Linked DNA regions of Ammoniphilus sp. CFH 90114. The protein of the gene in region 2 interacts with the protein of the main gene of each other region in a pairwise test. Links are inferred from orthologs where the notes say so. Each region holds a gene or a part of one and is shown on either strand. Other genes may lie near its edges.

Region 1 (12,219 bases), on a different replicon or contig from region 2:
ATCACAGCCGACAGCCAGATTACGCTTCCTAAGCTGACGGTGCAAGAGGGGGTTCAGCAGCTAGAGCTTCATGCCAATATTGGGGTTCTTGAAGTACGGGGCCAGCAGCAGACCCAGCTTTCTGGATCAGGACAGATCAAGCAGTTGAACGTCATGGGAAGCGGCAACCTCGTCCTTAACAATACAGGAACGATTGAACAGATCCAAGTGGCGGATACCAGGTCGAAGCTGACGTTAAACACTGGACTTACGGTAAACAATCTTCGGTTACCCGAGGGAACGAAAACAGCGGACGCTGTGACCAACTATGCTAGAGTAAAAGACAATATTAAGAGCACCAATGGCACTAGTCCTCCTCCCACTGGTGGAGGCGGCGGAGGTGGTGGCGGAGGATCTACCAATTATGCTCCTCAATCCAAAACGATCCCAGTTCAAACACTAGGGCTAAGCAGCCAGCCGATCACCTTCGAAGCGAGTGATCTAGCAACAGACGCGAACGGAGACACTCTCGTGTTGGTTGCCGATTCTATTAAAATGGATAAACAAGGAATCGTAGAAGCAATCATAGAGCAAAATGGCTTAGTCCTTAAGCCGAAGGGCTTAGGTGAAGTGGTGGTCAAGGCTCTCGTTTCAGATGGCAAGCTGGAGAAGGAGATTTCGATCTCTGTACAGGTCACCCAAGCGGAAGAATTGCAGGCAACCGTTTTATCTGGCGGCTCGTTCGCGGTAGGGAAGGCCACTCACCCGCTTGTAATTGAAGTGGAGAAACTGGATGTCTTTGGTCAGAAGGTAACAGACCTCGATCTTTCGGGTTTGTCGATTCTTAACGGAACCACGAAGCTGACCAAGGGTTATAGCTTGGACGAGACAACGAACGAAGTTCAATTCTCGGTGTCTTACCTGAACATGCTAAGCGAAGGAGAGCATACCCTCACCCTACGTTTAGGGACGAGTCAAACCTCCTTCACCCTGCAGGTACTGCCTGCGCACCAGCATGCTCCAGTGGCGAAATCCCAGCCGAAGCAGCGGCTGCTCTTGGGTCATCCCGCAGGATCCTATGAGCCATCCGACTTAGCATCTGATGAGGATGGAGATGCCTTGCACTTCGTTGCAGGCTCACTCACCTCGAGTGACGAGGACATTGTCGAAGCGCAGTTAGAAGCCGGTTCCTTGCACGTAACGTCGAAGTCCCTAGGGGAAACGACGTTATCCTTACGGGTTTCCGATGGACATGCGGAAGTGCAAGTAGAACTCCCGATCCAGGTCGTGCAATCGCAAGCCCTGCTCGTCCATCCTTTCTATGGGAATCGCTTTGCGGTACAGGAATCAGGGATTGAGGCCTTCTTTACCTTAAGTTTGATTAATGAGTTCGGACAACAGGCCGCTGTAACCGATTATAGCCAAATCCAGATTAGCAACGGATCTTCCTTCTTGCAAATGGACAGAGACTACACCGTCGTGCAGCAAACCTATGGATTAGCGCTGGAGTCTTCCTTCCTGAATCAATTGTCGGCAGGGGAGACCGTCTTATCTGTCACGTACCATGATGTAACTGGGGAATTGCCGTTGATCGTTCAGTCCGAGTCAATGTTTTCTCAGGCCGTTGAAGCTGTCAACGCAGCCACTTCTATGGAGGATACACGAGCAGCGCTGGAGTCGCCTGCCTTGCGTCTTGCCCTCGTACCGTATCAATCGATTACGGACAGCCAACGGAATATCGTGGCTCAAGCTGTTCTGGTAGGAAAAGAAACCGGATACCTTTCTCGTTGGGCTATTCAGGATGCGGTAGATCTTGCTATTACACAGATTCAATGGGATGGAGACGAAGTCAGTGCCATTCGGGCTGTGAACCAGGCCCAAACTGTCCAGGAGATGCTGGATGCCATCAAGTCTCCTTACCTGCAACTGGATAACCCTGATTACTCTTATCTAGAAGAGTATGAGCGCGAGATTGTGGCTCAGTATTTATTGGAACAGCGTGGAACAGGCTACAGCAGTCGTGAGGCGATCCAAGAAGCCTTCGATTTGATCATCGCCATGATTTTGGAAGACTGGTATGCCCTCATGGATGATATTAGAGCCACGGAGATTGGCTTTGCTGAAGGAGACTATGACCAGCATGTAACCAAGGACATTGTGCTTCCTACAGAAGGGGCCATTCATGGTTCTACCATTACTTGGACATCTGATCGCCCTGAGGTGATTACAGCGGAGGGGCATGTGTTCTTGCCTAGTGAGGATACGGAGGTCATTCTCTCTGCGCTGTTTACAAATCGATATGAAAAATATGAGCTGTATTTCCCCCTTCTTGTCAAAGCCTTTCAAAAGGGTATTATAGCTACACCGTTCCAAGGGCGTCAGCTCTTAGAAGGGTCAGCCGCTACGGAAACGCTTATTTATGTTGAGCAATACGATCAGGATCATCGCAACGTGGAGGATCCGGTGTTGACCGATTTCACCCTCAGGAATGACTCTTCGTTGTTGAGACGTGACATCGATTATACCACCGATGAAGCGATGAACGAGTTTGCCTTGCAGATGTCTTACCTTAATGCGCTACCTGTGGGAATGCATGTGGTTTATATCGAAGACGGCTATTCTACAGACGCTGTGACGTTAGACATATTGCCAATGGAGGAGAGCGTTGCGGCAGCCGTCTACGCCGTGAATGAGGCAGCGGATATAGCCAGCCTCCGCCTCGCCATCGAGTCAGAGGACCTTGCCTTGCAGCTGATCCCGTATTACTCTCTATCCGACGCCCAGCAGCAATCGGTTGCTCAGGCGGTCTATAGCAGCAGGGGAACGGAAGTGTGGAATCGATGGATGATTCAAGACCTCGTCGATATGGCGGTAAGGGGAATCTATGGAAACGGGAGTGAAGCTAGCGCAGTGAAAGCTGTCAATGAAGCAACGACGGTGCCTGAGATGCTTGGGGCCATCAAGTCTCCTTACCTGCATCTAGATCATGAGTATTATTCAGCCATGGAAGACTATGAGCTTGAGATCATCGGACAATACCTCATCGAACATAAGCCATACCATGACCGGGATCATATCCAATCGACCTTTGCCTTAATCATCGACATGATCGTCGAGGATTGGTATGCGATTTTGGATGATGCCTATTCTTTAGAGATTGGTTTTACACCAGGAGATTCTGCCGAAAGCGTTACGGGTGATGTCTACTTACCATCGATCGGAAGCATACACGGAGCAAAAATCACGTGGACAAGCGACCAATCGGATATTATCGGTCTGGATGGGCATGTCACCCGACCTGTGGCGGATACGGTCGTGAGCTTAACCGCTTATTTAACCAATCGCTATGAAAAATACATGCGTGAATTTAAGTTGCTCGTAAAGGGAACCGAACCGAGTGGAGATTCTACGCTTCCTGACATGCAACAACCGATTACGGATCTTCAAACGGCAAGGAATCGATTTACCTCAACAAGTGAGTAACGAAAGGAAGAGGCGGTCCCTAAGGGGCAGCCTCTTCCTTGTGAAGTGATCGGACATACGATCCGCTATCCGGGCCACAAAGTGGGATTTTGACGTTCTAGCGGACATGGGGTCCTTTATTTGAAAGGATGAGGCTACTTTTTGATGTAAATCGAGGAAGTAGAGGATTCTATGTCCTTTAGCCTGATCAAGAAGGTAGTTTTGGACGAAACAAGGTACCGTATGTCCGTCTATGGAGAAGAACGGGGTCTGACCTCTTTGCTTATAGTCATCTCTACTTTTCTCTTCTCCCCAACCTCTCATAGCTCAATTTGGAAGGTTTTGCTATGATAAAGAGAGTCCCTTTGACAGAAAAGAAGAGGGAAGCTCGTCTGTTGTGTCAAGGGGAATAGATCGATTTGTAAGGAGAGAAACAGTATGCTAAACGCTTATAACAGTGGGTTGATATATCGCTTTTTATTTGTATCCTTCTTTCTCTTTTTTCTACCATTCGCTCATCATGCGTCGGTGCTAGCATCCACCGTTTCGGTCACGAGTGTCAAGATTACTCCGGATACCGTCCCGCTGCTAGAAGAGGGGAAGACGGTAGAGCTAAAGGCGATAGTATCCCCTCCAGAGGCCAATTCAGCGGTCAAATGGACGTCGACGAATCCAGCAGTCGCCAAGGTGGACTCGGAGGGCGTGGTAACCCCGATTACAGCAGGAACTACGACGATCATCGTCAGCACGGTGGAGGGCGGAAAAACCGATTTTCGCGAAATTAAAGTCTATGGACCCGTTAAGGATCTAGAACTAAGTCCTCCCACGTTGAATCTGACTTCTGGGGGACCGACGGGTACGCTTACCGCTGCGGTTAAACCGGCCAATGCCACCAATCAACAGGTCAACTGGGTCAGCACGAATAGAGCGGTAGCCGACGTGGATCAGAAGGGGGTAGTCACGCCCTTCAAGGCAGGCAAGACCATGATTATAGCCACCACTGCCGAGGGTGGAATTACCAAAACGAGTGAAGTAACCGTGACAGGAGTCGCGGTGGAACGGATCGAGTTAAACCGAACCAGCCTGAGCACCTTTCTGAACAGTGGCACAACCACCTTAACAGCAACAGTCACCCCTGCAGATGCAACGAATCGCTCCGTAACCTGGTCTACCAGTGATGCGGCTGTAGCACGAGTGAACAATGGTGTCATCACCCCTGTGGCTCCAGGCAGAGCGACGATCACGGCGACTACAGACAGTGGGAGAAAGACCGCGACTTGTGAAGTGACCGTTCTTTCTCATTCAGGACAAGCCAGTGGATTGAAGGTGAGACGAACCGGAACCTCTAGAGTAGAGCTCACCTGGAGCGGCACGTCAGGAGACACCTACGTGGAGATTAGGCGTGGAAACTCCAAGGAAGATGACGAGTGGACGCGCGATCGAAGTGCTTCGTTTAGCGGTCTTTCCTATGATACAAGGTATGATGTCTATATCAACGATCGATATGTGGATGACTTCCGGATACGAGATTTGGTCGGGAATGTGAATGTGCAGAACTTCAGGGTAAACCCGCTAAGCAGTACGAAAGTCGAATTAACCTGGACGGGAACATCGGGAACGGTGTATGTGGAGCTCACCGACGGGAGCAGAGACGATGTAGAAGAGTATAGCAGTACGTCCAATCGCGCGATCACCTTTAGCGGACTCTCTCCGAATACCACTTACAATGTGTATATTGAAGGCGTGTACGTGGATCGGTTCAAGCTGTCTCAGGACATCCGAGATTTCAAGGTCAAATCCAAAACTGAATCGACGGCCGAATTTACCTGGCAAGGGTCTACCGGAACGGTCCGTGTTGAGCTCCGAGATGCGAGCAACCGAACCCTTTTTGAAAAGTCAACGTCAGGACAATCCATTTCCTTCTCCGGCTTAACGGATAACACCGAATACCGGGTCTATGTAGATGGGACGTACATCCAAGCGATCCGTACCGACTTGAAGGACAAGGTGACGAACTTCTCGGTAAGGAAGGATCTCACGAAGAGATCCGTTCTGCTTCAATGGAGAGGAACCACTGGTACCGTGGAAGTCGTGTTGAAAACGGGAAATCAAATCGTCAAAACCACGCCATCCAGTAATTTTCAAGCGTCATTCACGAATTTGGTGCCGAACCAAGACTACGCCGTGTATATCAATGACCGCTATATGGAGAATTTCTCCTTGATCTTATCGGATACCCAAGCCCATTGGGCAAAAGCAGCCATCAATCGACTCTTCGAGAACGGCATCGTGTCAGGATACGAGAACGGAACGTTTCTCCCTGAAAAAACCGTGAATCGAGAAGAATTCGTCACCATGCTGGTCAAAGCCAAAGGATACACGCTGCAAGCTGGACAGGGAACGTTTAACGACATCCCAACCTATTACTGGGCAGCTTCCTTTATCCAAACCGCGATCGCACAAGGCATCATCGTCCCAAGTGAATTTGGATCGAACTTTCAACCTCGAAAACCAATTACCAGAGAGGAAATGGCCGTCATGATCGCTCGAGCGATGAAGCTGACAGGAGACGCAAGCGCGCTCTCCTTTAGCGACCAGAACCAGATCAAGAATAAAACACTCATTGGAGCCGTCGTCCAATCCCAAATCATTACCGGCTACCCGGATCAGACCTTCCGACCGAACGGCGTATTGAACCGGGCAGAGGCAGCGACGGTGATTAATAAGATTTATTAGTAGACTTAAAAGGAGAAAGGGGGGAGAATGGGGTCAGACTCCATTCTTTTAAAAGGTAGGAAAGCTAGCTTGCTGTTGAGTAAAAAGCCGGGGTCAGACTCCCACGAATTTTTTGGGGTCTGACCTCTTTGATTTGGGGAGAATGGGGGCACACCCCATTCTTATAATTGAAAAATCTTAGCCTGCTGTTGGATAAAAAAACAGGCCAGCCTTAACCATATAGGATGACTCAAAGGGGTCTGACCCCTTTGCTTATAGTCACCTCGTCTTATCTCCTAAAAAAAACAGGGGTCTGACTCCCCATCCGGTTCGGTTATGGCGGGTCTGACCCCTGTTTTCATTTTTGTTTAATTCAGACCCTATAATTCTAGTAATAGAAACATATCCCGCTGGCTTCCTTAGTTCAATCGCCAGCACCTTTAACCACAATTTACCTAACCTGTGCCTATTGTCCTAGAACCGGATAATTTTGCTGGTATACTTTGGTTCTATTCGTTATAATGTTTTTGTTGTCAAAAATAGTAAAATCTGTGTTGAAAAACTAAGTTAATCGCGGATAATTAGCGAAAAATGTCGAACACAATAGTTACTTTTTAGGACTATCCTATGGTATATTGATATCGTTCCATGAAATACCTCGTAGGGAATCTAGGAGGAAAGTAGTGTATAATGTCCATTCCTGTCGTATAATGTAAGTAATCAATGAGAATACATAGAAAATACTCGATATGAAGGAGATACTAATGGAAGAAACAACGATTGATTTAAGAGAGATAGTAGAAATCATAAAGAAACGTTTTGTCATCATTATTTTGGTAACCTTAATGGCGACCGTGACGAGTGGACTAGTCAGTTTCTTTGTGATTACACCCATTTATGAAGCATCCACCCAGCTGCTTGTCAATAAGAAAGAAAGCCAGAGTGAGATGTTGGTTCCGAACTTTAGTGATATCCAATCCAATTTGAAATTAATCGAAACTTATAATGTCATTATTAAGAGCCCAAGAGTGTTGGAAAAAGCGATTGAGAACATGGGTCTTGAGATGACCGCGGGTCAGCTTAGCAATAAGATCAAGGTCAACGCGGTACAAAATTCACAGGTCATGTCGATTACGGTCAGTGATCCTGATCCGGAGAAGGCGATACTGATAGCCAATGGCATAGCCAGTACCTTCCAAACCGAAATCCAAACCATTATGAACGTCGACAATGTCCAGATCTTGGCCGAAGCCAAGTCTCAGGAAACCTATAGCCCTGTCAAGCCTAAACCCTTCCTGAATATGGTGATTGCATTTGTGGTTGGTTTAATGACAGCGGTTGGAATTGTGTTTTTACTAGAGTACCTCGATAACACCCTAAAGAGTGAACAAGACATCGAACGCATCCTTGGCTTATCGGTATTAGGAAGCATTGCGACCATGGATGAGCTAGAAGAGGAGCGGGACAGAGGAGCCGCTGAAGCCAAGGTAGGAGGGAAGCAACTCCATGTTTAAGAAGAAGCCACTTCAAAGTCAAAAGCGAAATCTCATTACAATGGAGAAGCCGAAGTCTCCGATCTCGGAAGCCTATAAGACGCTACGAACCAATATTCAATTTGCCGGGATTGATCGCGAGTTGAAGACCATAATGGTCACGAGTACCGGTCCATCGGAAGGGAAATCCACCACCGTAGCGAACCTGGCAGTCGTGATGGCTCAATCCGAGAAGCGGACTCTCTTAATTGATGCCGACTTGCGTAAACCCACGGTTCACCATACGTTTGACCTGGCGAATCGTCAAGGGTTGACCACCTATTTAGCGGGACAAGATCGACTAGAAGATGTCATTCAAGCGACCGAAGCACCGAATCTGGATGTGATGAGCTCGGGTCCGATTCCGCCGAATCCAGCCGAGATGCTGAATTCTAAGGTCATGACTAGACTCCTAGAGGAGTTAAGTGTCCAGTATGATCAGATCCTCATTGATACACCACCGTTAATCGCGGTAGCCGATGCTCAGATCCTGGCTTCCAAAGTGGACGGTGTGATCCTCGTCGTGAATTCGGGTATGACCAACCGCGAGATTGCGGTGAAGGCCAAACAACAGCTTGAAAATGCGAAAGCCAATATCCTTGGGGTTGTTCTGAACAACAAGCAGATCAAAGGGGACAGCTACTATTACTATTATTATGGAGCGAAGAAGTAGAGGGTTGATCTCTACTCTCCTCCTTAAATAGATTTCCCATTATATTGAATATATAGGAATCTATTGAAACTTTCGTTTAACTGTGATATTTTCTAGACAATAGGACTTATGTTCTAGGAGGAAAGTCTATGATTGATGTTCATTCCCACATCCTGTTCGGCTTGGATGATGGAGCCCAGAATCCGGAAGATATGATGGCGATGGCCAAACAAGCCGTTGCTGATGGGATTACGACCGTGGTGGCGACACCTCACCATCTGGATCATGTGTATACGAATCCGCCGGAGAAGATCATCCAGCGACTTGAAGAAGCGAATGCCTTACTAAAAGAGCACCAGATTCCTCTAACCCTTCTTCCTGGAATGGAGATTCATGTGTACGGAGAAGTGCCGGAAGATTTAAAGAATAATCAATTGCTTAGCTTCAATGACCAGCATCGACATATTCTTTTAGAATTGCCTCATGACCATGTACCTAGATATCTGGAGAAGCTCATCTTCCAGATTCAACTGGCTGGATACATACCGATCATTCCACATCCGGAACGCAATAAGGAAATGAGAGAAAACCCGAATCTACTCTATCGATTGGTCAAGCAAGGAGCCTTATCTCAGCTTACCGCTGCTAGTGTAACCGGGAAGTTCGGAAAGAAGATTCAGAAGAGTTGCTTTGATATGATAAACCATCATTTAGTGCACTTCATTGCTTCGGATGCCCACAATACCGGAAGTCGGGGTGTCATCTTAAGTGAAGCCTATGAAACGGTGAAAGCGAAGTTCGGCCAAGAATATGTAGACTGGTTTCAGGATTCCGCGAAGAAGATCATCACAGGTAAAGAGTGTCAGGTTCATACCCCGGAAAAGATCAGGAAGAAGTTCTTAGGATTATTTTAGATGCTTGCTGAAGCAAGTGAGGTAATGTCTACTATCCTTTATCGATGTAGGCACTCGGCTGCGCTGTGGGAGAAGATCTCCTTAGACCTGACTGGTCGGTGGTGTGGTGTGAGGGCGGGTTCGATGCCCGATATTCTTTAATATTTATCTTTTAAAGGTAAAGACAAGTTGTGAAAGTGCTTTCTTGATTGTTTAATATACAACATATATAAGGATGAAGCAAGTCAGAGAGCTCCATGCCAAGTTTCACGAGGATGGATTTTCTTCCCAAGAGAGTAAAGGTTACTCCTTTTGGAAGAGGATTTATCCTTTTTACTTTTGTGAAATATTATACAAATAATACATAATTATCTAAAAACAGACATAAAACACCCAGTGAGGAGGCAGGTTGCCTTGACCTACCAAAAGCGGTTACTAACGTTGATCTTGATTGATTCGATCATCGTCCTCAGCTCGATCTATGTGAGCCATTATATCCTGGTGCCAAAAGAGAGGCCGGGGCTCGTGATTGCCGTCAGTTCTTTGGTCTTATTTTTCAGTCATCATTATTTTGCTAGTCGCTACAAGTTATATAAGCGTGTATGGAAGTATGCGAGTGTGGGGGAGCTGATATCCGTCTTTAAGGGTGTTACGTTTTCCATTTTGATTGCGCTCCTTGTACAATTTGCTCTCGTTCAAGAGTTGTACTATCGGGCCATGATCATCACTTGGATGATGCATATCATCTTCATCGGTGGCGTTCGTTTTTCTTGGAGATTGTATCGAGATAGTCATGTGTCCAAAGTGGATAACAGTCACAAAAAGAGAGCTCTGATCGTCGGAGCCGGTGCAGCGGGGACGATGATCGCCAGACAGCTGAAGCAAAATCCGAACGCCGAGCTTTATCCGGTCGCTTTTATAGATGATGACCCTACCAAACATAAACTTGAGATCTTGGGTCTACCAGTCATGGGTGGACGGGAACAGATCGAAACCGTAGTGAAAGAGTTGGAAGTCGATAATATCATCATTGCCATTCCTTCTTTAAATAAAAAAGAATTGAATCTGATCGTGGGGGAAGCCAATAAAACCCGCGCCAAAACCCAAATTGTTCCGATGATTGAAGACCTTATGACCGGGAAAGTCGCTGTGAGTGATTTCCGGGATGTCCAGGTCGAAGATTTACTTGGAAGAGAACCCGTGCAGCTCGATTCAGATTCGATAGCTGAATACCTCACCGGGAATGTTATCCTCGTTACCGGAGCCGGGGGATCCATTGGATCTGAGGTCTGTCGTCAGGTATCGAAATTCAAACCGAGAACCTTAATTTTGCTTGGACATGGAGAAAACAGCATTCATTCCATTGAATTGGAGTTAAAGGCCAATAACGTCAACGACGTAGAATACATAACCGAAATTGCCGATGTCCAAGATCGAGAAAAGATGTTTCACATCATGGGGAAACACCAGCCTCATGTCGTATTTCATGCCGCTGCGCATAAGCACGTTCCGCTAATGGAGCGTAATCCGGAAGAAGCTGTGAAGAACAACATCATCGGAACGAAAAATGTCGCGGATGCCGCGGATGTACATCACGTTGAAACCTTTGTCATGATCTCCACGGATAAAGCCGTGAACCCGACCAATGTCATGGGTTCGACGAAACGATTGGCCGAGATGATTATTCAGGATCTCGATAAACGAAGTGATACGCGTTTTGTCGCCGTAAGATTCGGGAATGTATTAGGCAGTCGAGGAAGCGTCATTCCGTTGTTTAAAGAACAAATCAAAAAAGGCGGACCAGTCACCGTCACCGATCCCGAGATGAAGCGCTACTTCATGACCATCCCGGAAGCCTCTCGACTCGTTCTCCAAGCCGGGGCTCTCGCCGAAGGCGGAGAGATCTTCGTATTGGATATGGGCGAGCCCGTGAAAATCGTCGATTTGGCCAGAAATTTAATTCGTCTATCCGGTTATACCGAGGATGAGATTCCCATTCACTTTAGCGGGATTCGTCCAGGCGAGAAGCTGTTTGAAGAACTATTGAATGAAAACGAAGTCCATGATCATCAGGTGTATCCGAAGATCTATATTGGAAAGACTTCAAACTTATATATTCATGAAATTTATGAGATCATTGAGAATGTCGATATGGATACCCAAGTGTTGAGGAAACGATTATTGGACTTAGCAAATAATCGAGTGGAAGCCAAGAAGTTAGTTTCCCTAGCGAAATAAAGAGATTAGAGGGGAGTCAAACATTATGAGAGTAAGAAAAGCCATAATACCCGCAGCGGGACTCGGAACCCGTTTCTTACCAGCAACCAAAGCCATGCCGAAAGAAATGTTGCCGATAGTTGATAAACCAACTATCCAATATATTGTCGAAGAAGCCGTAGAATCCGGAATTGAAGATATCATTATCGTAACCGGAAAAGGCAAGCGTGCCATTGAGGATCATTTCGATAATTCCTTTGAACTCGAGCACAATCTATTAGAAAAAGGGAAAATGGATCTATTAAATGAAGTGCAAAAACCATCCCAAATGGTTGATATTCATTACATCCGTCAAAAAGAAGCCCGTGGTTTAGGACACGCCATCTGGTGTGCCAGAAAGTTCATCGGCAATGAGCCGTTTGCCGTTCTCCTTGGGGATGACATCGTCCAAGCCGAGAAGCCTTGCTTAAAGCAAATGCTCGAGCAGTATGATCGTTATCGCGCGTCTGTGATTGGGGTGCAGCATGTACCCGATGATGAAGTCTCACGATACGGGATCGTGGATGCCAAGCAGATTCATGATCGATTCTTTAGTGTCAATAACTTAGTAGAAAAGCCGAAGAAGGAAGTCGCTCCTTCGAATCTTGCTATTATGGGACGGTATATCTTGAGTCCGAAGATTTTTGAAATCTTAGATAATCAAAAGCCTGGTGCTGGTGGAGAGATCCAGCTCACGGATGCCATTGCTGAGTTAAATAAGATCGAGGCC
Region 2 (11,978 bases):
AGGATCTTTCCTTTCCCTTCACAATACGGACAGGGTCTTGTCATAACATCAGACAAGTTTTGCCGCACTTTCTTGCGCGTCATCTCAAGTAGACCAAGTTGAGTAAACCCAAGCAAGTGAGATTTTGTCCGGTCACGCTTCAGATGTTCTTGGAGAGCATGCCATACATGATCACGATGTTCGGATTTACGCATATCGATGAAATCGATAAGGATGATGCCTCCAATATCTCTAAGTCTCAACTGTCTAGCGATTTCCTTCGTCGCTTCCAAATTGGTCTTATATACGGTTTCCTCTAATTGATGGGTTCCTGTAAATTTACCTGTATTGACATCAATAGAGGTAAAGGCCTCGGTTTGATCGATAATTATATATCCGCCACTTTTTAACCAAACCTTTCTTTTTAGAGCTTTCTCAATTTCTGCTTCTACTTCAAATGAATCAAAGATGCCTGTCCTATCTGTATACAGTTTAAGCTTTGGTTTAAGTGTTGGTATAAAATACCCCAAGTCCTCAAGCAGCTTATGGTACTCAGGTTGACTGTCAATAATAAGCTCGTCCACATCTTCCGAAAAGACATCCCTTGTGATGCGTGAAACTAAATCAAGATCCTTATGTACGACCCGCATAGGCTTACTCTCTTTTGCCGAAGCTATGGTCTTTCGCCATAGCCCACGCAGAAACTCAAGATCAGCTATAAGCTCTTCTTCGCTGGCTCCTTCTGCAACGGTTCTTACAATTACGCCTTCTTGTTCCTTGCATTGCTCCTTTAACAGGAGACGAAGCCTTTCCCGTTCTCCATCTTGAGAGATTTTCCGAGAAAGGCCGATATAAGGATCTGATGGCATAAACACCAAGTATCGCCCAGGAAAACTAAGCTGTGTTGTCACTCTAGCTCCTTTTGTACCTAGAGGTTCTTTCACTACTTGCACTAAAATCTCTTGCCCTTGTGTCAGCACTTCTCGAATACTTGGCTTCGGACGATCATCCTTGTCCTTCCATTCCGAAGGCAAGCAGTCGTCTACATAAATGAATGCGTTTTTTTCTAATCCGATATCAATAAAAGCAGCCTGCATGCCAGGCAATACATTGGCTACTTTCCCCTTATAAATATGACCTACAATTCTTTGTTCCTCCGGTCTCTCGACAAACAATTCGATAAGCTTGCGATTTTCCATAACCGCCACTCTCGTTTCCCAATAGGCACAATTCACGATAATCTGTTTCAACTTATGATCTCCTCTTCAAAAAAAACAAATGGTATTTAATTCTATTTTAGCCAATTGAGATCAATTCAGAAATGGTTCGGCCTGGTTTTTTTTCAAAAAAGGCGCGAATAATGGCATCTTCTGAAATAGAAGCGACGATATTCTGCCTAGTATCCAGTACTTGGAAGCAGTGGTAGGAGCCTTTTTTAATCCTTTTTACCACTTCACCGATTCTTTCATTTGCCTTCAAACAGTACGTATCCATTTTCGAATGACTTGGTAACTTCCTATTTTCCTGTTCCTTCTTGAGAAGGAAACGAATAAATTGGTACTGGGCTTGTTTGTAGGCTAAGCGATTCTCTAATATTAAATAGAAACTAATCAAGACTAGATTCCATTGAAACGGTAAAAAGAAGGAAGCAACGATGAGGCAGCAAGCCGCAAAACTGGACCATATAATACTAACATACATCGTTTTATAGAAAGGGAATACCTTACTTAAAAGTGCCTGTAAAATCTTCCCCCCGTCCAACGGCCATATGGGCAGCAGATTAAACCCCGCGATCCAGACATTCCCAAAGACAAAAAACTCAGTCCACTCTTCTCCCCAGATTCCATAAAGATAGAAAACATAGCCTACAGGAATCATGACCAAATTGACAAAAGGCCCCGCTAGCGCCACAAGCACTTCATCCCTGACTCTGGTTGTTCCCCATTCATCCACTTTCGCTACTCCACCAAAAGGAAGCAGTTCCATGCTCTGTACTCTCCAGCCCACCGCTAAGGCTGCGAAAACATGACCTAATTCATGCATCATAACCAAAGTGAAGAGGGTAATTAATTCAAAGAATTGCCCAGTTAAAGCAGCGGCTATGGCAACGAGCCAGAATAAAGGATGGATGGCTATTCGAATCCCGCCAACTGTCCAACTAGTCAAATGTAATCACACTCACGGGGTCCATAAACTGTTCGTTCATCTGCATGGAGAAATAGACAGTTTGCCCCTCTTTCGTCTTTCCTATCACTTGACCGGGCTGTACCCAGTCCTGCTCTTTGACTTGGATCTCATCTACACTGCTGTACGAAGATAGAAGCTGGTTCTCATGCCGAACAATAACGGTTTGTCCTAATCCTTCTTTTGTTCCAACAAAGATCACCCAACCTTGATCTACAGCTTTAATCTCACTTCCACCTGGCGCTTCAATCTGAATGCCTTTACCATCCAAATAGAAAGGAGCAGCGACCTTGCCACTAACGGGTACGACATACTTCTTTGGTGCCCTGACTTGGTTCCACACCGGCTGTGGACTTCCTTGCATGGGTGTATCTATAGTGGGTAAGATCGACGGAGTCCCCACATATTTCTCCAACAGAGCCATTGTTCCTTGGAAATTGTATTCCCTTGTCATCACTTGATCAACAAAACCTTTAGCAGGTGTTGTAAAAGGAGAGTCGATTTTATATATAAGAAAAGTAAAGCTTAAGAGGAATAATGACAGGATGGCCTTCATCATGAACCTTGAGCTGATGGGTTCTACAGGCTCTTCTTTCGTCCCCCAGTCGTCTTCTTGATCCCAGGAGTACTCTCTGCGAGTAGCCATATAACTTGAAGAAGAGTATCGTTTAGGGGACTCCACTTCTATAGCTTCGTCTAGAAATCCCCCCTCACTCCCCCTCCTCATTTGTTCTCTTAGCTCCCGCAATCTTTCTTCTCTTCTCCGCTTAATGGAATCTAGACTCATGTAACCAAACCACCCTTCCGAGTACTTGTCCTTTAATCACTTTATGAAAAAGAGAGACAAGATAGAACACGAAAAAGAGGCGTCCTCGAAGGGCACCCCTCAAAGACGCTTTCAGGATTAGTCGAACATCAGCTTCTTCCTACGCATTCCTACATTTAACACTAAACCAATAATCATAAAGTTGGTCACTAAGGAGCTTCCTCCGTAACTAATGAAGGGTAGTGTAATCCCCGTGATCGGCATTAATTGAATCGTCATCCCTATGTTTTCAAAAATTTGAAATACAAACATCCCAATTACCCCTGATACCAGGTAGGATCCAAAAGGGTCCTTAGCGTCCAGTGCAATACGTACCATTCGGTAAATCAGTAAAAAGAACAGGAAAATCAGCAGACTTCCACCTATGAACCCTAGCTCTTCAGCGATAACCGTAAAGATAAAATCACTCTCTCCTACGGGTACCCAGCCAAACTTAGCTTGAGTTCCCGCATTAATACCTTTTCCTAGAAGCTGTCCAGACCCTATAGCAATGAGAGATTGCTTAAGCTGAAACCCTTGCCCAACGGGATCTAACTCCGGATTAAGCCAGTAGACGATCCGATTCCATTGATATGGTTTTATCAACTTAAAGAAAATCTCTTGCTTAAATTGATAAAGGTAGGTCAAGAAACCAAAAAAGCTTCCTGCAAGGGCGCCAAAAAGGAAAAAGTGTCTTCCCTTTACTCCTCCAACGATCATCATGCTAATTAAAATACCAGAAAAAACGACTGCATTCCCGAGATCTGGCTGAATAAGAATCAGTAGCATGGGAACGCCTATAATAGCAAAGATGGGAATCAACTCATAGACCTTACTAAAGGGATCTTCTTGTTCTGCTCGTTTGGCTAAATACTTAGCAAGAGTCATGATCGTGATAATCTTCATTAGCTCCGCTGGTTGAAAAGAAAACAGCCCTAGGTTATACCAACTCGTAGCATTGTTAATTGGCGGCGTGAACAACACACCTACGAGCAAAACGAGACCAATAAAATAAAAAATATAGCTTAAGTTGCCAATCATGTTGTAATCAAACAAAAGAATGGCGGACATAAAGACAAACCCAATCATATACCAAACCACTTGCTTGCCTTCTAAACTCAAATGAGGGGAAGCGCCTGAGATCCCCAAGTAACTAAAGATACCAAAACCAATAAGGATTAGGATAATGACCCAATCGATTGTCTTAAAGTATTTTGCTTCAAATTCCATTCCTCTTGCCCTCCATTAGGTTATTATAACCTCAGGCATAGACCAAATAAAAGCAGGAACTATATGTAAGTTCCTGCTACCTCATACCAAATAATTTCCTAACTTTTTTCATGAAACCGCCTTGTTCTTCCTCTAAACTAAGGAGTGGAACTTGTTCTCCAAGAATACGGCGAGCAATATTCCGGTAAGCTAAACCTGCTTTCGCTTCATGATTCATGACAATCGGTTCCCCCTCTTTAGAGGCCTTAATCACACGCTCATCATCCGGAACAATACCTAGAATCTCAATTCCCAGCTGTTGAATCACATCATCAACGTCCAGCATATCTCCCTGCTTCATCATGCCATATCGAATACGATTAATAATCAGCTTTGGAGAACCTGTCTTTTCTTTCTCAAGCAAGCCAATCACTCGGTCAGCATCACGAACAGCTGTCGGCTCGGGTATCGTCACCACAACGGCCTTGTCAGCTCCAGCCACTGCATTCTTAAAGCCTTGTTCAATCCCAGCAGGACAGTCAATGATGACATAATCGAAGTCCATCTTCAGCTCTTTAATGAGGTTCTCCATCTGTTCTGGTGTAACGGCTGACTTGTCCTTGGTCTGTTTAGCCGGCAACAAAAAGAGATGATCGAATCTCTTATCTTTAATCAAGGCTTGCTGTAATCTGCATTGTCCATCTAGCACATCAACTAGATCGTAAATGATTCGATTCTCTAATCCCATCATAACATCAAGGTTGCGAAGACCGATATCCGCATCGACCAAGCACACCTTTTTTCCGTTGGTTGCTAGGGCCGTACCGATATTAGCAGATGTAGTGGTTTTCCCTACGCCGCCCTTCCCCGATGTGACTACAATCGCTTCTCCCATACAAATCCCCCCTGAAGATGCTCTATCTATTACTCCAATAATCCAATCTCACTTTATGCAGTTGGTTTAACTTATCAATGGACATCTGACCGTCCTCGAGATAAGCAAACTCCATTTCATTGCTCCCGTCCATCCATTCATCTGGCGGTCGGCTAATGACATCGGCAATCCTTAGTTGTGTAGGGCGCAGCAACGATGCTGCGATAATCGCAGTTTCATCACCATTGCAACCTGCATGAGCCAAGCCTCGTAGTGCACCCATCACGAATATGCTACCTGTACAATAGACTCCACCGCCCGGATTAATGTCTCCTAACAGCAATAAGTCACCTGTATGTCTTAACTCCTGACCGGAGCGTATTGTTCGAGTTTCCACTCGGGTCATGGAAGAGAGTTTATCCTTGAGTGCTTGTTCCCTTGTTACTAATAAGGAGTCGATGCTTCTAATCCTTAAGTTGCTCTTCTCCTTAATGATTTCCCGCAACTCCTGGGTCTGTTCTTCCGTTAGATACCGGTTGCCAAGCTTGATTGTGATTTCAATTGGGGGACCAGCTAGGGTTTGCTGATGGTTGCTTTCCACTTTTTCTTTTAATTGAGCGAATAGTTCCTGCAAGGAACAAGTATCGTCCAATAAAAAAACTAATCCGTCTTTTGTTCCTTTTATGGTTACGATATTCTTTGTCAGTGTCATGCTCTTATTCCCCCCACCATATAGCATTCGCTGGTCGAGGCCATTTTTCCTGCTTCCCCCTGTTCTTTTAGCTTACTTAAAGATCGACTTCATCCTGTCTGCTATCGACCATCTTTTCTAACCAATGGTTCAGTGGACGATAAGCAAGGATGGCGAAGCCTGCATTCAATAAAGCCGTGGGCACATAGTCAAGCCAATGGTACGGGTAACCCGTAAGTCCAAATAACTCAAACAAGAGGAACACCGCGCTTTCATGCATAAACACGCCAAGTAAGACCGTAATCATGATCAAGAGAACATTCAACTGAAAATACTGATAAGCCAGGGCAGACAAATAAGGAATCAATGCCATTGTAAAGGCGTAAACGCCAATAACATCACAATATTGAATATCAAAGAACAAGCCGAATAAAAGACCAAATAAAAAGGCCCTTCGTCTTCCCAGATACAGAGAAACAAAGATTAGTACAACGAGAAGAAACCGGGGGAGAACTGCCACTTCTCGCCCATAAGCTTGCAAATGAAACACCTGAAAGACCGTTCCCTCTAAAACAAATAAGCCAAGTAGACCCGCAAATAATATCCCCCACCTCATCCTTGGTTCCCTTCCTCAGAACCATTCGTATCGGTGGTTGGAGTGGAAGGAGCGCTTGAACCCGGTAGCCCCGGCAAGGCCGGCACAGGAATTTCAGTCGGTGCGATGAGTGAGCGTTCGACAACAAATACTTTCTCTAATTGATTCAGGTTTGCACTGGGCCTAATATAAGCATCCTTAGTAAGAAATTGTTCATCTGTACGAACGGATACAATTTCCCCTAAGACTAGCCCTTTCGGTATTGTTCCGCCAAGCCCCGACGTAATCACCATCTGTTTAGGCTCAATCACAGATTGCATGGGGATCTTCCTCATAATCAACAGATTATTCTTAGGGTCATAACCTTCCACGACACCATAAATTCGCTCATCCCCTTGTATAATGGCACCAATATGATTTCCACGCTCAATATCTGTCACCAATTCCACTTGGGATGAGAAATGAGAGACGCTTTGAATTCTTCCAATATAGCCTTCAGGTGTAATAACAGCCATGTTTGGACTTATACCGTCCTTCGTTCCCTTATCAATAATTAAAGTATGATTCCAACGATCTGGGCTTCGAGCCACAACTTCAGCTATCCTCAATTTATAATCTGATAATTTGGATTGTTCAGCCTCCAACATTTTTCTTAATTGTTCGTTCTCTAGCTTCAACTCATTGAGATCTGCCGTAATTTGGGCAAATTGCTTAAGGTTTTGTTTTAAAGCTTTGTTTTCCTCATAAACAACATAAACATCTTTAATACTCTCAAAAAAGCCCGCTACAGCAAAAGCGGGCTTATAGACAATGGATTGAACAAACGCAAGGGAATCTCGGACAAATCGTTCTGGCCAGGTCGGAACCGGTCTGTCCTTTAAGGTAATTCCCATTGTCGTTACAAGTACAATTAGGCTAATCAATAACAACAGTAGTCTTCGCTTCACAAAAAAGTTAGACACGTATTAACACCTGCTTTTCTATCTTCCCCTTTTGGATCGGGCGGTAATGCCAGACTTTGATTTGAAGAGATGAAGGTTTTCTAATGCTCGACCCGTCCCGATGGCCACACAGTCCAGTGCATTCTCAGCTACCAAGACTGGCATTCCCGTTTCATCACTCAACAACTTGTCAAGATTGCGTAGAAGTGCCCCGCCTCCCGTAAGCACAATTCCACGATCCATAATATCAGCCGCTAATTCAGGTGGACTCTTTTCCAAAGTGACCTTTACTGCTTCGATAATACTCGTTACGGTTTCTTGTAGAGCATCCGTGATCTCATGGGAAGAAACTTCAATGGTCTTCGGTAATCCCGTAATTAAATCTCTTCCACGTATGTCCATCTTTTCATTAGCATCCGATGGTATAGCGGATCCAATCTCCATTTTTAACGTTTCTGAAGTTCTTTCCCCAATCATCAAGTTGTACTTTTTCTTAATATACTGAATGATGGCCTCGTCCATTTCATCCCCAGCTACACGGATAGAGCGACTTGTTACAATCCCCCCCAAAGAGATGATCGCGACTTCCGTAGTTCCACCACCAATATCCACTACCATACTCCCGGTTGGTTCCCAAACTGGGAGATCAGCTCCAATTGCAGCAGCAAACGGCTCTTCAATGGTATAAGCTTCCCTAGCCCCAGCCTGCTTCGTTGCATCCTCTACTGCTCGCTTCTCAACTGCCGTTATACCTGAAGGAACACAAACCATAACATTAGGCCGACGGGAAAGAATTCCTCGACTCTTCTGCGCTTGTCGGATGAAATAACGAAGCATGGTTGCTGTTGTTTCAAAGTCGGCAATAACCCCATCCTTCATCGGCCGAACAGCTACGATGTTACCCGGGGTACGCCCAATCATACTTTTTGCTGCGTTTCCAACCGCTTCAATCGTTCCCGTATCTGTACGGATAGCGACCACCGAGGGTTCCCGCGCCATAATACCTTTCCCTTTTACATAAACGAGCGTATTGGCCGTACCAAGATCGATACCCATATCCCGAGAAAAACCACCAAACATGCTACTTATCTCCTTCCATATCTCCTGCATCTATTAGGGGTTACATTAAATTACAATTATGTAAGTCCTGTTTGAATACTGACATTTTATTATAGATCTTTTGCTTAAACAATTCAAATGAGGCCTTTCTCCTTCAAGCTAATATATCGACCATCCCCAATGATAACATGATCTAATACATCAATGCCCATAATTTCACCTGCTGCCATCAGACGCTTAGTAACCTCAATATCTTCTCTGCTTGGAGTAGGATCGCCACTCGGATGATTATGTAGACAAATAAGGGAAGCACTACTCTTACGTACAGCTTCCTTGAAAACTTCACGAGGGTGTACAATCGATGAATTTAAACTTCCGATAAAAACAGTCGTCTGAGCAATAACCTGATTCTTCGTATTTAAAAAGAGGCAAACAAAATGTTCCTGAGTTAAATAGCGTAGTTCCTCCATCATAAGCTTGGCCACATCTTCCGGTGAGCGAATAGTCCAGCGTTCTTCTGGCGTGGTCTTCGCTACCCTCCTGCCTAACTCGATACCCGCCAGTAACTGGACAGCTTTAGCCGTTCCAATTCCTTTCACTTCAACGAGCTCTTCCAAAGAGGTATCTAAAAACTGACGCAAGCCCCCAACGTGGCTTAATACACGCTGAGCTAGGTTGATTACGGATTCCCCTGCTGTTCCTGTTCTCAACAAGATTGCAATGAGTTCAGCATTGGACAAGGCATCAATTCCTTTGCTCATCATCCTTTCCCTCGGAAGCTCGACCAACGGAAATCCTGACAGCCACTTTTCCCCCATGAAACATTCCCCTCACCTTCAATGTATTACAGGTTTCTCATTATATGTATGTCTCTATGGAGTAAGTATGGAAAAGCCAAATTCCTCTAGGTAACTCGCCATCATCTGTACAGGAAGACCAACAACAGAGAAATAGTCCCCAACGATACCTTCGACAAAAATAGATCCAAGACCCTGAATAGCATAGGCGCCGGCCTTGTCCATGGGTTCCTTAGTAGCAATATAACGAAGAATCTCGTCCTTGGAGACCGGTCTCATCCTTACTTTCGTTTCTACATGCCCAACCCTGCGATTCCCATTGTTCGCATCAATAAGGGCCAAACCACTATATACTGAATGAGTCGTCCCCTGAAGTGCTGATAACATGGAAAATGCATCCTCTTCATTGTTAGGCTTTCCCAACACCTTGTCTCCTAACACGACAATAGTATCCGAACCTATGACAATTCCAGATTCGTAAAGAGAAGCTACATCTGCCGCTTTCCGCTCTGCTAACAATTCGACAATCTTCGCCGGTTTAAGTCCGTCTTCTACAGATTCATCTGCACCGCTTGGATGAATAGTAAATTCCAGCCCTAAGTTCCGCAGCATCTCTTGGCGGCGAGGAGATGATGATGCCAGAATGATCGCTGGTTTATTTGCCTGTTCCACGAATTGTCCCTCCCGTCTTTTTGTCTATTTGATTTTCTTATATAACCAATAACTGGCGATCAAACCTAAAATTGCACTTAGATTTAGTTTAACCTGAACGAGAAAATCGTACCTAATGATGACAAAATCCCCTTTCGGATGCCAAGTAATTTCCTCGGCTATTCCCAAGAAAGGAATATATTGTCCCAATATCTTGCCCAGGATACTGCCAAAAATAAGCCCTGCCATCAGAACAATGATAAACGCAATGGTATCTTTCATTTCCTTCTCCTCTGTCCAAATGTCACCATCAGTTTAGCAGAACCCCCTAGGATGAACAAGGTGTTCTTCAAGCTGAAAAGAGGAAAAAAATAGTTGTCCCAACCTGATGTTCGTAGTCTAACAAAAAAAGGATCCTTGGCAGGTCTTACACCTGAAAGAATCCTTTTCTTATTTATTTAAATGAAGAGAAAAAGGCTTGCTTGCTGGAAAACGCATCTAAGAGGGCTTGTTCTGCTTGCCATAGATATCCTTCTGTGGGCTGCTTTTGATATCGCTCCATTGCCGATACACCTTTTGAGATGTCGTTTAGCATGCGATTCCCAATTGATTGATTTTCTTGGGGGAGCTTGCTAATCAATTCACGTCCTCCGGCTAGAACATTCCGATGAGCATCCGTGACCTGCTTCATACTCTCACTTTCCAGCTTCCCGGAAGTCATCCCTTCAGCAATAGCCTGTCCAAGCGCTTGAACCATCGCTTGCTCGCGCTCGAACCATTGATCCCATTCTTCTTGAGTCGTTGTTGCATTCTTTTTGAGTGGCACCGAAACGGTTTGCGTCTCTTCAACCCACTCCTTTATATACACATCCATTTCCTTGTATGGAGCTGCTAAAGCTAAGGCATCATCGCGCTCCGCTGCGAGTCCTAGGAGAAGATAGAGTGGCTTTTCTCCCATGAAACTGCTCGGCCAGCCCTTTGCTTTGATATTATCGAGGATCGGGCCTGCACTTCCTTGATCCTGGAACACTCCCCCTTGAACAACATAATAGGTATTGGATGGCAATGTAATAGATACGGTTGTGCTAGCCTCGGCCTCTCCACTACCTCCCTCAGCAACAGAATCATCAACCTCTTCTGTCGGAACTGGAGTTGGAATAACGGGTGCCTCTTGCATCTTCGGCATCGCCCCTGATGGAGCGGTTGGGCTATCAAGAAGTCCTGACTTAAAAAATCCGAGTACAACGAAACCAAAAATGAGCCCAAGCACAACGGCACCAATAACAGAAGCGGCTACTCCTAATACATTCTTGGTTTGATGCTCTCTGGAATTCCTTGTGCGAGATTTATAACTCCTTCTGTTCGTTGAAATGCTCGACCCTATATCATCAGGCAGATACCAATCAGAACCAAACGGCTTCTTCTCTTTATTATCGGATGAATCCTCGGTGGCACCCCATTCTCTTGAGCTGGATAGCATGGGTTCGAGTTCCTTCGAAGCCTCCTCTTCTCTTTCTGTTTCCGAGGCAGGTTGTGGTTTAGATTCTTGAGATTCATGAAGCTCCAGAGGTTCTCGTTCCTCCTTTAGCGGAAGTATAGGATCCATCACTTCTCTTGATGCTTGTCCTTCCTTAGGCTGGTTTAACTTAATCGTAATTCTTCCCCGGTTCTTTTCCATCCCGTATCTCTCCTTCGGATAGCTTATATACTATATGTATATGGCGATGAGAGATTAATAGAACTAGTAGGGAGAAAAAGTAAGTGCTAATAACCTAGAATAAAGAAAAGGTAAGCCTGTATGAGTTCAACACCCCAGAAATAAGCAATTAATGTACCCAATGCCAGGAATGGACCGAAGGGAATAGGATCTTTACGTTTTACTTTCTTTGTAACTAATAAAATAAATCCTACTATTCCTCCAATAAGGGAAGCAATAAAGAAGGATAGCAACGTTAATTTCCAACCAATCGCCATCCCTACAACAGCCATTAATTTAATATCTCCTCCCCCCATCCCGCCACGGCTAACTAAGGCAATCAAGAGAAGGAGCCCTCCCCCTGCAAGAATTCCTAGCAGGTAGTCTGTATAGGGAAGAGGCGCATAGTAGAAGTGTAGGAGACTAAAGTAGAGGAAGAAAAAGAGATTCACTTTATTAGGAATGATTTGGTAGAGTAAATCACTAATGGTTATCGT

What was found.
Region 1: the proteins of minD (region 2) and EIZ39_RS23455 interact in binary tests that used the Bacillus subtilis proteins (3 or more experiments, as listed by UniProt). The link is inferred for Ammoniphilus sp. CFH 90114 from one-to-one orthologs.

What each region holds. Positions count from the first base shown.
Region 1 is NZ_SDLI01000017.1:36,344-48,562, reverse strand. The notes cover bases 6,533-9,511. They hold EIZ39_RS23455 (CpsD/CapB family tyrosine-protein kinase), read left to right. Parts: upstream 6,533-7,662; coding sequence 7,663-8,361; downstream 8,362-9,511. Other genes in these bases: EIZ39_RS23450 (tyrosine-protein phosphatase), read left to right, coding at 8,490-9,254; EIZ39_RS23460 (YveK family protein), read left to right, coding at 6,921-7,670. Outside these bases: EIZ39_RS23470 (S-layer homology domain-containing protein), read left to right, coding at 1-3,462; EIZ39_RS23465 (S-layer homology domain-containing protein), read left to right, coding at 3,880-6,177; EIZ39_RS23445 (polysaccharide biosynthesis protein), read left to right, coding at 9,648-11,471; UTP--glucose-1-phosphate uridylyltransferase GalU, read left to right, coding at 11,497-12,219. UniProt on the Bacillus subtilis protein: May be involved in the regulation of capsular polysaccharide biosynthesis. Autophosphorylates in vitro. Phosphorylates and activates in vitro two UDP-glucose dehydrogenases, YwqF and TuaD, as well as the DNA-binding proteins Ssb and SsbB.
Region 2 is NZ_SDLI01000001.1:92,380-104,357, reverse strand. Bases 3,174-5,911 are described here. They hold minD (septum site-determining protein MinD), read right to left. Parts: upstream 5,073-5,911; coding sequence 4,275-5,072; downstream 3,174-4,274. Other genes in these bases: mreD (rod shape-determining protein MreD), read right to left, coding at 5,840-5,911; minC (septum site-determining protein MinC), read right to left, coding at 5,095-5,763; rodA (rod shape-determining protein RodA), read right to left, coding at 3,174-4,198. In the rest of the region: EIZ39_RS00485 (Rne/Rng family ribonuclease), read right to left, coding at 1-1,229; EIZ39_RS00480 (M50 family metallopeptidase), read right to left, coding at 1,276-2,145; EIZ39_RS00475 (M23 family metallopeptidase), read right to left, coding at 2,138-2,950; more of rodA, read right to left, coding at 3,068-3,173; more of mreD, read right to left, coding at 5,912-6,358; rod shape-determining protein MreC, read right to left, coding at 6,355-7,299; EIZ39_RS00445 (rod shape-determining protein), read right to left, coding at 7,318-8,358; RadC family protein, read right to left, coding at 8,472-9,155; EIZ39_RS00435 (Maf family protein), read right to left, coding at 9,210-9,806; EIZ39_RS00430 (DUF4321 domain-containing protein), read right to left, coding at 9,831-10,067; EIZ39_RS00425 (hypothetical protein), read right to left, coding at 10,240-11,463; EIZ39_RS00420 (prepilin peptidase), read right to left, coding at 11,550-11,978. UniProt on the Bacillus subtilis protein: ATPase required for the correct placement of the division site. Cell division inhibitors MinC and MinD act in concert to form an inhibitor capable of blocking formation of the polar Z ring septums.